DNA from 3 places in the Citrobacter sp. FDAARGOS_156 genome. Region 1 is predicted to be linked to each of the others. Evidence: riboswitches for the same ligand, from Rfam matches in the RefSeq annotation. Region 1 holds a riboswitch; each other region holds the start of a gene.
What was found. A riboswitch is a leader RNA that binds a small molecule or an ion and turns the genes downstream of it on or off. The one in region 1 is predicted to bind thiamine pyrophosphate.
Positions count from the first base shown of each region.

Region 1 (5,248 bases):
GAGATTTTAAATGGTTGCTGCTGGCCACGGCGCTACTGCTGTGGGTAGGCGGTTGGTTTTGCTGGCGGTTGTGGCGCAGCGGCAAAGCGGCTGTCGATCGCTTAACGGCGTATTTCCCCCGCAGCCGTTTGCTGTATCTGGCGCCGTTGACGCTCGGGATCGGTGTGGTTGCGTTGGTGGCGTTGCTGCGACATCCACTGATGCCGGTGTATATCGATATTCTGCGTAAAGTCGTGGGTTACTGACGAATCTTTTGCCGGATGGCGGCTTCGCCTTATCCGGCAACGCATTATGCTTTAATGCCCAATAGCGCCGAGGCGCTGGCGTTGCCGCTTAACAGATCGTCCGTATCGCCCTGCCAGGCGATGCGTCCGTCGGCGACCACAATCGAACGCGTCGCAATGCGCGCCGCATCTTCTACGCTGTGCGAAACCATCAGCAACGTAAGTTGCTTATCGCGACAGACCTCAGCCACCAGCGTTAACATCTCCTGGCGCAGCGCAGGGTCAAGCGCAGAGAACGGTTCATCAAGTAGCAAAATAGGTTGTTCGCGCACCAGGCAACGCGCCAGCGCCACACGTTGTCGCTGCCCGCCGGAAAGCTCGCCCGGAAGCCTGTCCAGCAGGTTATCAAGACCCATTTGCCGGGCGATATGGTGCATTTTCTCCCGCTGCGGTGCGTTCAGCTTCAATCCTGGATTCAGGCCCAGGCCGATGTTTTGCTGCACGTTCAGATGACTGAACAGGTTGTTTTCCTGAAACAGCATCGAAACCGGGCGACGAGAGGGCGGTGTGGTGGTGTGATCTTCACCTGCAATCATCATCGTGCCGCTGGCAGGTGTCAGAAAGCCGGCAATCAGATTCAGAAGCGTACTTTTCCCGGCGCCGCTTGGCCCGAGTATCGCTACCTGCTCACCGCGCGCGACCGACAACGTAAAGCGCATGGGCAGATGATGATAAAGCCATGTGATATCAATCAGTTTTAACATTTCGACCCGGCAATTTCTCAATAACGGTAAACAGCGTAAAGCACAGGATCAGCAGTAATAACGCCGTAACCGCGCCATCCTGACTGCGATAAGAGCCAATCTGCTGATATAAATAAAACGGCAGGGTGCGGAAATCCTCATTACCAAATAACGCCACTACGCCAAAATCGCCAATCGACAGCACGCAGGCAAACGCCATCGCCTGTGCCAGCGGGCGCTTCAGGGCGCGCAGTTCAACCACTTTCAGGCGCGACCATCCCTCAATGCCCAACGACTGGCACAACATACTATAGCGCGCAGTGACGTCACGCATTGGGTTTTCCAGCACCTTCAATGCATAAGGGATCGCCATCAGCGCATTGGTAAAAATAACAATGCCGTCGGCAGATTCGGGAAGCCCAATAGTGTTATTGAGCAGCAGAAAGAAGCCGGTTGCCAGCACGATACCCGGCATGGCGAGGATCATCATGCCGCTCAACTCCAGCATTTGTCCTGCCAGCGCCTGTTGGCGGGCACGCAGTTCACGACTACTCCATAACAGCATCATGGTGAGTATGACGCACAACGCACCTGCCGCCAGCGCAATGCGCAGCGAGGTTCCCAGCGCCTGCCACAGTACGGGTTGTCTAAGAACATCCAGTACATGGCGGTTTAAGCCATCGACAATCACCGCCAGCAACGGCGGAAGCAACAGCAACAGAGCGAGAACAATCAGAATTAAGTCAGCCAGACGGCTGTGCAGACGATCGTCGGGATCCCGCCAGCCCTGAACCAGCGTGGTGCCGGGGGCGATGGCGCGGCTCAAACGTTGGCTGAGCAGCACCAGTGCCAGACAACAAATCATCTGGATCAACGCCAGCATGGCTGCGCGGGCGGGATCGTAATCAAAGTTCAGCGCCTGATAGATAGCCAGTTCGATGGTGGTGGCCTGCGGCCCACCGCCCAGCGATAAAACGGTGGCGAAGCTGGCGAAGCACAGCATAAAGATGAGCGCCGCGACGGGAAGGATTTGCCGACGCAGCCACGGCCATTCAACGAAACGGAAGAAATGCCAGCCGCGCAGACCCAACTGAGCGGCTAACTGTCGCTGCTCGCCGGGAATATTCTCTAGCGACTGCAACAGCAGACGGCTGGCCATCGGCAGATTGAAAAAGACGTGCGCCAGCAGAATGCCTTGCAAGCCGTATGGCGAAAACGTCCACTCCAGCCCGAATGTATGCCAGAGCGAGGCCAGCCAACCCTGGCGACCGTAGACGCTAAGAATACCGAAGACCGCGACCAGCACCGGCAGGATTAACGTCATGGCGCACAGGCGCAGCAGCGCCAGACGTCCTGGAAAACGGCGACGATAGAGCGCTCTGGCAAGGAAAATCGCCGGGACAACCGACAGCACAGCGGATAGAAAAGCCTGCCAGAAAGAAAAGCGCACCACGTGCCACAGGTAGTCATCTTGCCACAGTGAGAGCCACTCTCCCTGCGGGGCGTTAAACCACAGTGCCAGAAACGCGGCCAGGGCAACGACCACCATCAGCGTGGCGGCGGTAAGCCCTGGAACCAGCCAGCCGGGGATTAACGGCTGACGGCGCGTTGCCATTCGCTAATCCATGCCTGACGTTGAGTCGCAACCTGCTGCGGCGTAAATTCCAGCGCGGTGGCTGGCTTAGTCAGTTGCTCGAATCCTGACGGCAGGGCGACCTGCGTCACCGGATACATCCAGTTGCCGGTCGGAATCGCATTCTGGAATGCCGGAGACACCATAAACTTCAGGAACTTCTCGGCCAGTTCCGGCTGCTTGCTGGCCGCGGTACGCGCGGCGACTTCCACCTGCAAATAGTGGCCTTCGCTAAAATTAGCGGCGGCGTAGTTGTCTTTTTTCTCGGCGATGATGTGATAGACCGGAGAGGTGGTGTAGCTGAGCACCAGATCGCTTTCACCTTTCAGGAACAGGCCGTAGGCTTCGCTCCAGCCCTTGGTGACGGTGACGGTTTTGGCTGCCAGTTTCTGCCACGCCTCTGGCGCTTTATCGCCATAGACTTTCTGCATCCATAGCAGCAGACCCAGACCCGGCGTGCTGGTGCGCGGATCCTGATAAATGACGCGCCATTTTTGGTCGCTTTCAACCAGTTCCTTCAGGCTTTTGGGCGGATTCTTCAGCTTGTTCTTATCATAAACGAAGGCGAAATAGCCGTAGTCAAACGGAACGAAGGTATCGTTTTTCCAGCCGCCGGGTACGTTAACGGTGTCGTTTGCTACACCACTTTTGGCAAACAGTTTGGTTTGTGTGGCGGCTTCCAGAAGGTTGTTATCCAGACCGAGTACAACGTCGGCTTTACTGTTTTTTCCTTCCATGCGCAGGCGGTTAAGCAATGAAACACCATCTTCCAGCGCGACCAGTTTTAATTCACAGTTGCAGTCAGCTTCAAAGGCTTTTTTGATTGTTGGGCCCGGGCCCCAGTCAGCCGCGAACGAGTCGTAGGTATAGACGGTCAGTACAGGTTTGGCGAAGACAGGCGCTGCGCACAGCAGTAAAAGCGGAAGATATTTTTTAAACACTTTGCACCTCAAGAGTTGGGTGGCAAAGGACTTGAGATAAGCCTCAAATCCCTTCGCCGGCATTATCCGGATCAGGTTCGACGGGTATCTCTCAGCCCATACGCAGATCGAATGATTCTGTGTATGTTTTTATTTAGCACCCCGTTGAGAACGGCGTTAGTGTAATGATTTTGTTGCTTAGCAGCAATCAAGGATCCGGCGGAGCAAACCACGCCGATTTAAAATCAAACCAGCCGAGGGTATTCATGCGTAACCCGCGCATACTGCGCTGTCCCTGAATGATCAGCCAGTGGTGGATTAATGGCACAATGGCCTTGGTGGCGAGCAGCTGTTGGCACCATGCTGCCAGGCTCATTTCGCCCGTTCGCCAGCGAGCCGCATCGTTTTCCCAGTCCCGTGAGATACAGTTTTGCAGCAGCGGGACTTCGCACAAATGGGCGAACAGCGAGAAGTCCAGCGGTAGGGTAAAGTTGGCGCTGTTTAGCCAGATATCGCTGACGATTTCTCCCGCATGCCATTGATCGTAGTCGATCTCCTGAATAGTCAACTGCACCTGATGCGCAGCCAGCAGCGTTTTCATGATCTGCGCGATAATCCGGTGTTCGATATGATCGCGATAGTAAGTGAGCGTCAGCGTTTCCAGCCCGGCTGGTTTTTCACCATGGCCGGGTCTGGCGTGATGCCAGCGAGGCAGTAAGCCGTAGGCGGGGAACCACAGTCGCTGATACTGTTCGTCGGCGTGGCAAATTAAATGGGTTGGCGAGAGTACGCGGCTAGCCCACTCGCGGACCTCCTGATTTGCGCCGCGGTGGGATCGTGCATCAAACAGCAGGTAGTAGCAACCTTCTTCGAGGCGACTTTCAATCGCCTTTTCATCCTCTGTGGGACCTTTTAGCGTCAAACCGCCGCCTGGCTCTTCGCCGATGTCAGGTAACACCCAAACGTTCACTTCGTCGATCAGCGCCCGGTAACCAAAGTAATCATCAAATGCGTGAATTTTCAGCTGGTTATTGGTGTTTCTCATCACCGCATATGGGCCAGTACCAATCGGGTGGCTGGAGAAGTTATTCAGCGTTTCCCATTCTCGCGGCAGGATCATGGCGGGGACTTGCCCCAATAACCAGGGAAGCCAACGGTCGGGCTGAGACAGATGGATATCCAGCGTCCAGGCCGTGGGAGAGACGATTTGTGTAATGTGCGAGTACAGAGGCAACGTGTTAATTCGGGTCAATGAGGTGATCACATCGTCCATCTCCAGCTCACGACCGTGATGAAAATGGATCCCCGGGCGCAGGAAGAATCGCCAGTGTAAAGGTGAAATCTGCTGCCAGTGATGGGCAATGTCCGCTTCCAGTTCCCCATTTTCCTCATTTACCCGTATTAAGGCGCTGAAGATTTGTCGGGCGATATGGGTTTCGGAGCGGCGTAGCGCCGTACCAGGTAGCAGGTTGCGCATGGGACGATAATAGAGAACGCGCATGATGTGCCGACCCTGGCGAAAGCTGCGGCCGAGGTGGGAAACCAGCATCTGCCGGACGGCCGTTTTGTCACCGACCAGTTGCACCAGTTGATCGATGCGATCCTGTTCCAGCAGGTCTTCTGCGCGTTGCTGCTGGAGCGCCAGCCCGGTGTAGAGGAATGTCAGGCGTGAGCGTTTACCGCGTCCAACCTCGGCTTCCCACGTTAACCAACCGCGCTCCTGCATGG
Region 1 is NZ_CP014030.2:1,102,325-1,107,572, forward strand. It holds gene AL515_RS05390 (DedA family protein) at 1-245, shown strand, start outside; gene thiQ (thiamine ABC transporter ATP-binding protein ThiQ) at 290-988, opposite strand; gene thiP (thiamine/thiamine pyrophosphate ABC transporter permease ThiP) at 972-2,582, opposite strand; gene thiB (thiamine ABC transporter substrate binding subunit) at 2,558-3,541, opposite strand; TPP riboswitch at 3,572-3,695, opposite strand; gene sgrR (HTH-type transcriptional regulator SgrR) at 3,729-5,248, opposite strand, start outside.

Region 2 (5,248 bases), 2.1 Mb from region 1:
AGCGTACCAGAACCCAAAACAGCCCAGCCGATCGCGGCAGTACTTGCCAGTAGCTGACACACTCCAGCGACCATAAGCATTATCACTGACCAAAAGCCATTACCGACTGCGAATAGATCACCAAATTTCTCCATTGACGCAAGGAATAAAAACACTCCCCAAATGCCATAAATTCCTATTTTTAAATATTTACTCACCGCAATTATCCTTTAATAATTTTCCAAATCGATGGTTTGTTCTATTTGTATTATCGACAATAATTCGTTTGCCTTTAGGTAGATCCCTTAAAAAGGAATCCCCCCAAAATTTATAGATTAGCAGTTGTACCACTCTCACCGTTTTGTCACCCCCATTATCTTCTCTCAGGCCAAAAGTACGGACTTAAAACCGTCCGTGTTCAGGTGCTCAAGAGTAGCACGCACATCAACAAATAATCGATTATAACGATCGATTATTGAGTTATTGATCGCTATAATCTATCAATAACTATTAATTCAATACAAATCAATAGGTAAAATCGATCAAGCGGATTCGCCATCCATGAAAGGGGTTATGTATCTGATTTCAATACAGAGAGTACTGGCGATTCCATCTCGCAAACGCTCTTAAAGCGTCGCTACGACGTTTTGTAGGGTTTTGGACATTCATGTGTGTCAGTAATGAACATCGCATTCAGAGGCTTCCTGTGCGTTTTGTCCGAAACACCATCATGAAGGGGGACAGCTCGGATCGGGGTCGCTTCGCTCTGGTCAGTACTGACAGGGCTTTTCCAGTAGCTGAAACAGCAGATACCCCACTAAGTACTCAAAGGAATTATTAGTACAATAAGTAATGAAATAACAATCAGTTATGTACTTACTGACAGAACAAAAAACGCGATTGGTTCGCTCTGCCAGTGACTGAAAGGAACGAAGCAGTAGAACCGAATCCAGCGAACAGTACACGCAAAGCGGGTGCTGTTTAAATTTTTTATCTATATAAACAATGGGATAACTATCAAGCACTCACTGCGTGAGCACTCTCACTAACTACCCGAAACAGTTCGCTTGCTTCGCCGCTCCTGCTTTCAGGTAGTTAATTCGCTTTTGCTCGTTGTGATGTCGGAAATTTATTACCTATAGATATTATAAGGTATTATTTTTCGGACATTTATTGGTTTTATGATGGTGTTTCTGACAGGGAAACAGAGCTATTTCTGTTTCTTTTTTGCTGCTTTTTCGTACTTCTCGTACATAGCTGCCCTTTCCTCAGTACTGAGATCTGCGTTGGTAGAACTGGCAAGAAACGCCCTGAACGCTTCTAACTCAAGTCCTGGGTTGTTGTCTTTCCAGCGTCTGAAACGTGTTGCTTTAGTGTCATCAAGAGTGAAACGCTTTTCCTTGTTCATTGAGCCTTGCGGCCTGCCTCTCTGCCCTTGTTCGTCATCATCAATACCGAGATCTATGTACTCAATATTGTCTGTAAGAGATCTGGCTTGCCATTCATCAAAAACATAAACAGTCTGTGTTTCAGTACTGTCAAAATCCCTTGAAATTCCTCGTAGTACGAACTGGTGTAAACTTTCGTACTCCCTTGCGATGTGTATCGCCTCGCCGTCAATCTCAAAGAACAATTCACACTGTTTAGCTTCTGTTTCAGAGGGACGCATACAGGCCAACCAAACGCACGTATCAAGGTGCCTGTACTGGTTAAATCCTCTGGCATCCGGGCTTATCTCTGTGCCGTTCTTAAGGCTCTGAGAATCGCTTTTGTTCTTAGTCCAGTAGAAATCCTGTCCCTCAAGTTTTTCATCAATATATGAGTATATTCTTTGTACTTTATCAGGGTTGTAAGTTTTCCATGTCCTTGATAGTTTGTGATTTTTTGAAAAGTAATAAACCTTTAACCTGTCTTTGAGAGCTGTTTTTCGTGTTAATAATCCTTCAAGTTCAGTACTTTCAAAGAGTTCTTTATTGCCTTTATAGATCAGTGAGTTTTCGAAATTAGCACCAAGAAAGGTAATTGATATATCTTTGTACTTATTGAGATCTTTCCATGCTGTGATATTAAGCTGTTCCTTTTCCTCATCGGTAAAGTACTCATTATTCATTATAAAAAGATCATTATCATTCAATGCTGAAAGTTTATTTAAAATGTTCTTTACTATATCGCCCTTTACTTCTGGATTTCTTTCAGCCGCAATGTACATATTTTTATCATCTAATGACTGTACTTTGTGGATTAAATCATTACGGATAACGCTTTTTATTTCAGCACTACCTTCATTTATATTCTGAAAAGAGTGGAAATTAGTCACGTCGTCAATATAAACATTCCAGTTAGCTAACAATTCACGAGGGATTTTGAAAAATGTTTTATCTGTTATGATTAATGTTTTATTACTTCCAGATGAAAGAAATTCAATGACTGAACTAATAACACTTTCATCTTTTTGTACCGTATCAGTAATAATATACTCGCAATTATTGATTTGTTTTGCCGTCTGCTTAATAAGCTCTTGAGTGTTCTGTACTAAAATATATTTTTCAGTACTATTATTGATATTCTCACATAATTGATATGTTTTACCTGAACCACAAGGGGCGGAGACATACTTAAATTTATTATAAATAGGTGTGGGATTAATCATTTGTACACGCTCCATATTGATTAATGTAGAAAGGTCAGCCATTCCAGTGTCTGGCCTTTCGTTGTTTTAGTTATTAGTATTTTTGAGTTGCGACAACTGCAAGAGAATGTTTATAAACAAGTGAAATAAGCAGTTTTACCGCCTAAAAAGCTACAGTCAGTTTCGTAATTATTTTCGAAAACATCGTAAATTTCACTTCGTTATCTTCTATGCAAAAATTAGCAGGCTGAGGTATTTAATGATTGAGATGTGACCTGTTAATAAGAGGGTTTGTATTGCTTGTTCTGCTCTTTGTTAATTTGTGACTTATTCCTTTCACAATGATCGGCTATGTTTGATAACTCTGTTAGGAAATCACCTGTGGCTACCATATAATCATGTTCATCTTCTAATTCTTTAAACTTTAATAGAGAAATCTCTTCATAATATTCTTTCATTTTCATATAAATCACCTTTTATTTTTTTTGTTGTTAACACAGAGTTGTTTTCTGCACTACACATTGTAGCACATAGAATTAATTCGTTTCATTTTCTGTCAATGAAATAGAGTAAAGATAAGTGTTTTTATAAAGTACTTATCACATCCGTTGCCTTGCTATATATAAAAAGTTCTCCAAACTATACTGGTGTATATTTTTCCCATCAGATACAGTTGTTTTTAAATATTACAATGTTGGATTCTTGGTTCCAAATAAATCGAGCAACTATTAGTGTTTCAAAATGAAGTTGGGAGCTATTCCTTAATTGGTATGAGGTACAAAATGGGGTACTCGGTGGGGTACAGCGTGTATAAGTGACGTCACCACCGGTAAACTTGCATCGGCGAGCAACTTAACCTAAGCTGACAAAAATTAAGAGAAATGTAACCAAACGACTCGGGGTGCCCTTCCGCGTGAAGGCTGAGAAATACCCGTACCACCTGATCTGGATAATGCCAGCGTAGGGAAGTCTGACACTGCTCGTGTCCCTTCTTTCACGCGGGCAGGAGCTGAACCATGCAGCCTGACCTGCACAGCCGCGCACTTGCGGCCCACACCTTACACCAATTTAGAACGCTTTCCCCCCTCACTCACTGTATGACCAACGAGGTTGTGCAAAGCTTCACTGCCAATACGTTACTGGCACTTGGCGCATCGCCCGCGATGGTGATCGAACCTGAGGAAGCCAGCCAGTTTGCTGCTATTGCCCAGGCGCTGCTCATTAATGTTGGGACACTGACTCAGGCGCGGGCAACGGCAATGCGTGCCGCCGTTGAACAGGCGCAGCAGGCGAAAACCCCCTGGACGCTCGATCCCGTTGCCGTGGGCGCACTGGCGTTTCGTCGTCGTTTCTGTCTGGATTTACTGGCGATACAGCCAGCGGCTATTCGCGGTAACGCCTCAGAAATCCTTGCGCTGGCGGGGATGAACGGAGTGGGGCGCGGTGTAGACACGACTGATACGCCAGCGGTAGCCCTTCCGGCAGCACAAACACTGGCACGCCAGGTTGGAACCATTGTCGTGGTGACCGGCGAAGTTGACTATGTTACCGATGGTCAGCGTACCGTCTGCGTGAGCGGCGGTGACCCGTTGATGACGCGCGTAGTGGGCACCGGCTGTGCATTGTCAGCGGTAGTCGCAGCCAGTTGCGCCCTGGAGGGCGACCGGTTGAATAATGTTGCTTCTGCCTGTAGCTGGATGAAGCAAGCCGGACAACGCGCCACTGAACAATCGACGGGACCGGGAAGTTTTGTTCCGGCATTTCTCGACGCTCTCTATAACCTGAACGCCCAGGAGCAAGCATGAAACGGATTAACGCATTAACGATCGCCGGAACCGATCCAAGCGGTGGCGCGGGTATTCAGGCCGATTTAAAAACCTTCTCGGCGCTTGGCGCATACGGCTGCTCAGTTATTACCGCGTTGGTGGCACAAAATACGCGTGGGGTGCAGTCGGTGTATCGCATTGAACCTGACTTTGTTGCTGCACAGCTGGACTCGGTGTTCAGCGATGTGCGCATCGATACCACCAAAATCGGCATGCTGGCAGAAACCGATATTGTCGAAGCCGTTGCCGAACGTTTACAGCGTCATCGGGTACAAAACGTCGTACTGGATACGGTAATGTTGGCAAAAAGCGGCGATCCGCTATTGTCTTCCTCTGCGGTTGAAACGCTGCGTACCCGTCTGTTACCGCAAGTGTCGATTATTACCCCTAATCTGCCGGAGGCGGCGGCGTTGCTCGGGGCATCGCATGCCCGAACGGAGCAGGAAATGTTAGAGCAGGGGCGCGCGTTGCGGGCGCTGGGCTGTGAGGCGGTATTAATGAAAGGGGGTCATCTTGATGATGAGCAAAGCCCTGACTGGCTGTTTACCCGCGATGGCGAACAGCGTTTCACCGCGCCAAGGGTGGTGACAAAAAATACGCACGGAACAGGGTGCACGTTGTCAGCAGCGCTGGCGGCACTGCGTCCACGCCATGTTAACTGGGCTGATACGGTACAGGAGGCTAAGTTGTGGCTCTCTGCGGCGCTGGCGCAGGCGGATACGCTGGAAGTGGGCGAGGGGATTGGTCCGGTGCATCATTTCCACGCGTGGTGGTGATGAGCAGAAATGGTATACTGGCTGCAGAAACGGCTGCC
Region 2 is NZ_CP014030.2:3,191,589-3,196,836, reverse strand. It holds gene AL515_RS15775 (hypothetical protein) at 1-197, opposite strand, end outside; gene AL515_RS15770 (type III restriction endonuclease subunit R) at 1,190-2,629, opposite strand; gene AL515_RS15765 (hypothetical protein) at 2,887-3,072, opposite strand; TPP riboswitch at 3,496-3,592, shown strand; gene thiM (hydroxyethylthiazole kinase) at 3,625-4,413, shown strand; gene thiD (bifunctional hydroxymethylpyrimidine kinase/phosphomethylpyrimidine kinase) at 4,410-5,210, shown strand.
Region 2: another riboswitch for thiamine pyrophosphate. It lies ahead of thiM (hydroxyethylthiazole kinase); the one in region 1 lies ahead of thiB (thiamine ABC transporter substrate binding subunit).

Region 3 (5,248 bases), 540 kb from region 1:
CCGCGTAAAAGCCGGGCGTTCGGATGCCACCGCATCTGCCCAGCGCGTTGGTTCCGGCAGACGATAGCCGTTCATACAGCGTTGTACCCACGCCAGTGCGCTGTCCATACTCACGCGGTGACCCGTAGAGATAAACAACGGGTTACAGCGCGCTTTGCTGCGCCAGACCCACGCCAGCTGTTCGCCTTTATCCAGCAATGGTGCTAACGCGCCGGATTCGGCAGCGAGCGGCTCAAACTTGCCGCACAACCGTTTTTTCGCCACGCCAATCGTCGGGACATCCACCAGCAGACCAAAATGACTGGCTACGCCCAGGCGACGCGGGTGCGAAATGCCGTGCCCGTCAACGAACAGCAGATCTGGCTTGTGCGAGAGCAATTGCCAGGCGGCCATCAGCGCGGGGGTTTCACGAAAGGAGAGAAAACCGGGAATGTAGGGCATGGTGGTGGCGATACGCGCCACCTTGTATTCAACCAGTTCAAGCGTGGGATACTTCAGTAAGACCATCGCGGCTCGCGTCACTTCGCCACCCTGCTCAAACCCAACGTCCGCCCCGCCGATCAGATCAGGCGGATCGTTCTTCAGACGATCCTCGCGGATCACTGAAGAGGCCAGTTCAAGCTGCTGCGCGCGTAATGACGCGAGATCCATAATGACTCCTTAGCGGTGGTACTGTTCGGACAACCGATGTACCGCCTCCACAAAGACACCCGCATGTTCTGGCGGGACGTCCTGATGAATGCCGTGGCCCAGGTTAAAGACATGCCCTTCGCCCTGACCGAATCCGGCCAGAATTGTCGCCACCTCTTCTTCGATGCGGGCTGGCGGTGCATACAGCATGGACGGATCCATATTGCCCTGTAGCGCCACTTTATGACCTACACGACGACGCGCATCGGCAATGTCAGTGGTCCAGTCGAGACCTAACGCATCACAGCCGGTTTCCGCCATCGCTTCCAGCCACTGACCGCCGCCTTTGGTAAACAGGGTCACCGGTACACGACGACCGTCGTTCTCGCGCAGCAGGCCATCAACGATTTTGTGCATGTAGTACAGGGAGAACTGCTGATAGTCGCGACCGGTCAGCACACCGCCCCAGGTATCGAAAATCATCACCGACTGCGCGCCCGCTTTGATCTGCGCGTTCAGGTACAGCGTGACGCTCTTCGCCAGCTTATCAAGCAGCAGATGCAGCGCTTTAGGGTCGGCATACATCATCTTTTTAATCACGGTGAAGGCTTTGCTGCTGCCGCCTTCAACCATGTAGGTTGCCAGCGTCCACGGGCTACCGGAGAAGCCGATCAGCGGCACTTCGCCTTTCAGTTCACGGCGAATTGTGCGCACCGCATTCATCACGTAACCCAGCCCATCTTCCGGGTCCGGGATCGGCAGTTTGTCGACGTCAGCCTTGCTGGTAATCGGGGAGGTGAAGCGTGGACCTTCTCCTGCTTCAAAATAGAGCCCAAGCCCCATCGCATCGGGAATCGTCAGGATATCCGAGAAGAGGATCGCGGCATCAAGCTTATAACGACGCAGCGGCTGCAGCGTAACTTCGCAGGCCAGCTCGGCATTTTTGCACAGCGCCATAAAATCGCCCGCCTCGGCGCGCGTGGCTTTATATTCCGGTAGATAGCGGCCCGCCTGGCGCATCATCCATACCGGAGTGACATCAACGGGCTGGCGCAGCAGCGCACGCAGATAACGATCGTTCTTCAGTTCGGTCATTTTTGCAGTTCCTTATTGCGTCAGTCCATCAGTGTATCATCACTCGTTCTTTACTCGTACTCAGCCCGACACATCGCCACAGTGTCTTCAATCAATCGCCGCGCGACGGTGCCTGGCGGGGGAAGCAGCGGTAAATCATCGTAGCGATACCAGTTCGCTTCCAGCAGTTCTTTCGGGTCGATAACAATCTCGCCGCTATCATACTCTGCCATAAATGCGGTCATCAAAGACTGCGGGAACGGCCACGGCTGAGAAGTGACATAGCGCAGGTTTTTCACCTTGATGCCACTCTCTTCCATGACTTCACGCGCCACCGCCTGCTCGAGGGTTTCGCCCACTTCGACAAAACCCGCCAGCACGGTATGTACGCCGTTACGATGGCGAACATGTTGGGCAAGCAGGATGGAATCATCTCGGCGAATGGCGACGATAATGCAGGGGGCAATTTGCGGGTAGTAGCGTTCCCGGCAGTGGCTGCACAGCATCGCCCATTCCGTTTTACTCGGGTACATCGTGTGCCCACAGTAGCCGCAGAATTTATGCGAGCGGTAAAACTCGGCCAGCTGTACGCCGCGTCCGGCCAGTTGAAACAGGCCAACATCCTGGTCAATGACCTGGCGTACCGACCCCATATCGTGGCGACGTTGCTGCTGCACCAGCCAGACCGTCTCCCCTTCCCATTCGCCGATAGAAAGTGCGCGCTGCCCGATCAAATCAAAACGTGCCGCGTCGCCGTGAGGCAGTTCGCCATGAGGCAACCATAACTTTTGCTCATGACTGACAATCCACCAGCCGCTATCTAATTTTTCAATTATACGATCCATATCTCTTGCGCAACCTTTGCTTCACAGGCATGTTGTTTACATTATTTTTACATTTACGGGTGAGCAGTTCCTAAACACCATCTTGCGGAGTCAATCATGCTAAACCAGCTGGAAAGCCTGACGGAGCACGTCGGAGGAAGTAATAAACTGGTTGATCGCTGGCTACATGTACGTAAGCACCTGCTCGTGGCTTACTACAATCTGGTTGGCATTAAGCCTGGCAAAGAATCGTACATGCGGCTCAATGAAAAAGCGCTGGATGATTTTTGTCAGAGCCTGGTCGATTACCTCTCCACCGGACACTTCAGTATTTATGAACGTATTCTCCATAAATTGGAAGGGAACGGGCAGCTTTTAAAAGCCACAAAAATTTGGCCACTGCTGGAAGCCAACACACAACTGATCATGGACTACTATGACACCAGTCTGGAGACCGCCATTGATCATGATAACTTCCTTGAATTTCAACAGGCTTTATCAGATATCGGCGAGGCGCTGGAAGCCCGGTTCGTGCTCGAAGATAAGCTGATCATGCTGGTATTTGATGCGATGCACGAGAGTGGCACTCTCAAACGTCCTGCTTGAGATTTGTCGCATTAACGCGTAGTTTACATTCATTACCTCTAAGATAGAGGTTACTTCTTGTCGGAGTGCTTATTTTCCACAACAGTATGAGTGGAAAAGGCTGAGACCGTTAATTCGGGATCCGCGGAACCTGATCAGGTTAAGACCTGCGAAGGGAACAAGAGTCAATCTACAACCGTTCGTCTTTGGGCGATCGTCTCTCTCTTGCTTCATCCGTCGTCTGACAAGCCACGTCCTTACTTTTTTGGAATGAGCTATGTCTGCCACTACTAAACCATCACGCCGCGAACAGCGCGCGCAAGCCCAACACTTTATCGATACCCTGGAAGGGACCGCCTTCCCTAACTCAAAACGCATTTATATTACCGGTTCGCAGCCGGATATCCGCATCCCGATGCGCGAAATCCAGCTGAGCCCGACGCTAATTGGCGGCAGCAAAGACAATCCGCAATTTGAAGACAACGAAGCCGTGCCGGTGTACGACACCTCCGGGCCGTATGGCGATCCTGACGTGGAGATTAACGTCCAGCAGGGCCTGGCGAAACTGCGCCAGCCGTGGATTGCGGCGCGTAACGACAGCGAAGAATTAGACGACCGCAGCTCCGCTTACACCAAAGAGCGCCTGGCCGACGATGGCCTGGACGAGCTGCGTTTCAGCGGCCTGCTGACGCCGAAACGCGCCAAAGCCGGTAAGCGCGTGACCCAATTGCACTACGCCCGTCAGGGGATTGTCACGCCGGAGATGGAGTTTATCGCCATCCGTGAAAACATGGGCCGCGAGCGTATTCGTAGTGAAGTACTGCGCCACCAGCATCCGGGGATGAACTTTGGCGCTCGCCTGCCGGAAAATATCACGCCGGAATTCGTGCGTGATGAAGTCGCTGCGGGCCGGGCGATTATTCCTGCCAATATCAACCACCCGGAATCCGAGCCGATGATCATCGGCCGCAACTTCCTGGTGAAGGTGAATGCCAACATCGGTAACTCGGCGGTCACTTCTTCTATCGAAGAAGAGGTCGAAAAACTGGTGTGGTCTACCCGCTGGGGCGCGGATACGGTGATGGACCTGTCGACCGGCCGCTATATTCACGAAACCCGCGAGTGGATCCTGCGTAACAGCCCGGTGCCGATCGGCACCGTACCGATCTACCAGGCGCTGGAGAAGGTCAACGGGATCGCCGAAGATCTCACCTGGGAAGCATTCCGTGACACGCTGCTGGAGCAGGCCGAACAGGGCGTGGACTACTTCACCATTCATGCTGGCGTGCTGCTGCGCTACGTGCCGATGACTGCCAAACGCCTGACCGGTATTGTCTCGCGCGGCGGTTCTATCATGGCGAAATGGTGCCTCTCGCATCACAAAGAGAACTTCCTGTTTGAACATTTCCGTGAGATTTGCGAAATTTGCGCCGCCTACGACGTCTCGCTCTCTCTCGGCGACGGCCTGCGTCCGGGTTCGATTCAGGATGCCAACGACGAAGCTCAGTTCTCCGAACTGCATACGCTGGGCGAGCTGACCAAAATCGCCTGGGAATACGACGTGCAGGTGATGATTGAAGGCCCGGGGCATGTGCCGATGCATATGATCCAGCGCAACATGACCGAAGAGCTGGAGAGCTGCCACGAAGCGCCGTTCTACACCTTAGGGCCGTTGACGACAGATATCGCGCCGGGCTATGACCACTTCACCTCAGGCATTGGCGCGGCGATGATCGGCTGGTTTGGCTGCGCGATGCTGTGCTACGTCACGCCAAAAGAGCACCTCGGCCTGCCGAACAAAGAAGACGTGAAGCAGGGGCTGATTACCTACAAAATTGCCGCTCACGCCGCGGATTTGGCCAAAGGCCATCCGGGCGCGCAGATCCGCGATAACGCGATGTCGAAAGCGCGCTTTGAATTCCGCTGGGAAGACCAGTTTAACCTCGCGCTCGACCCGTTCACCGCTCGCGCTTATCACGATGAAACCCTGCCGCAGGAGTCCGGCAAAGTCGCCCACTTCTGCTCCATGTGCGGGCCGAAGTTCTGCTCGATGAAAATCAGCCAGGAAGTACGCGACTACGCCGCCGCGCAGACTATTGAAGTGGGAATGGCAGATATGTCGGAGAACTTCCGCG
Region 3 is NZ_CP014030.2:561,135-566,382, reverse strand. It holds gene nfi (deoxyribonuclease V) at 1-651, opposite strand, end outside; gene hemE (uroporphyrinogen decarboxylase) at 661-1,725, opposite strand; gene nudC (NAD(+) diphosphatase) at 1,776-2,549, opposite strand; gene AL515_RS02735 (Rsd/AlgQ family anti-sigma factor) at 2,646-3,134, shown strand; TPP riboswitch at 3,186-3,308, shown strand; gene thiC (phosphomethylpyrimidine synthase ThiC) at 3,391-5,248, shown strand, end outside.
Region 3: another riboswitch for thiamine pyrophosphate. It lies ahead of thiC (phosphomethylpyrimidine synthase ThiC); the one in region 1 lies ahead of thiB (thiamine ABC transporter substrate binding subunit).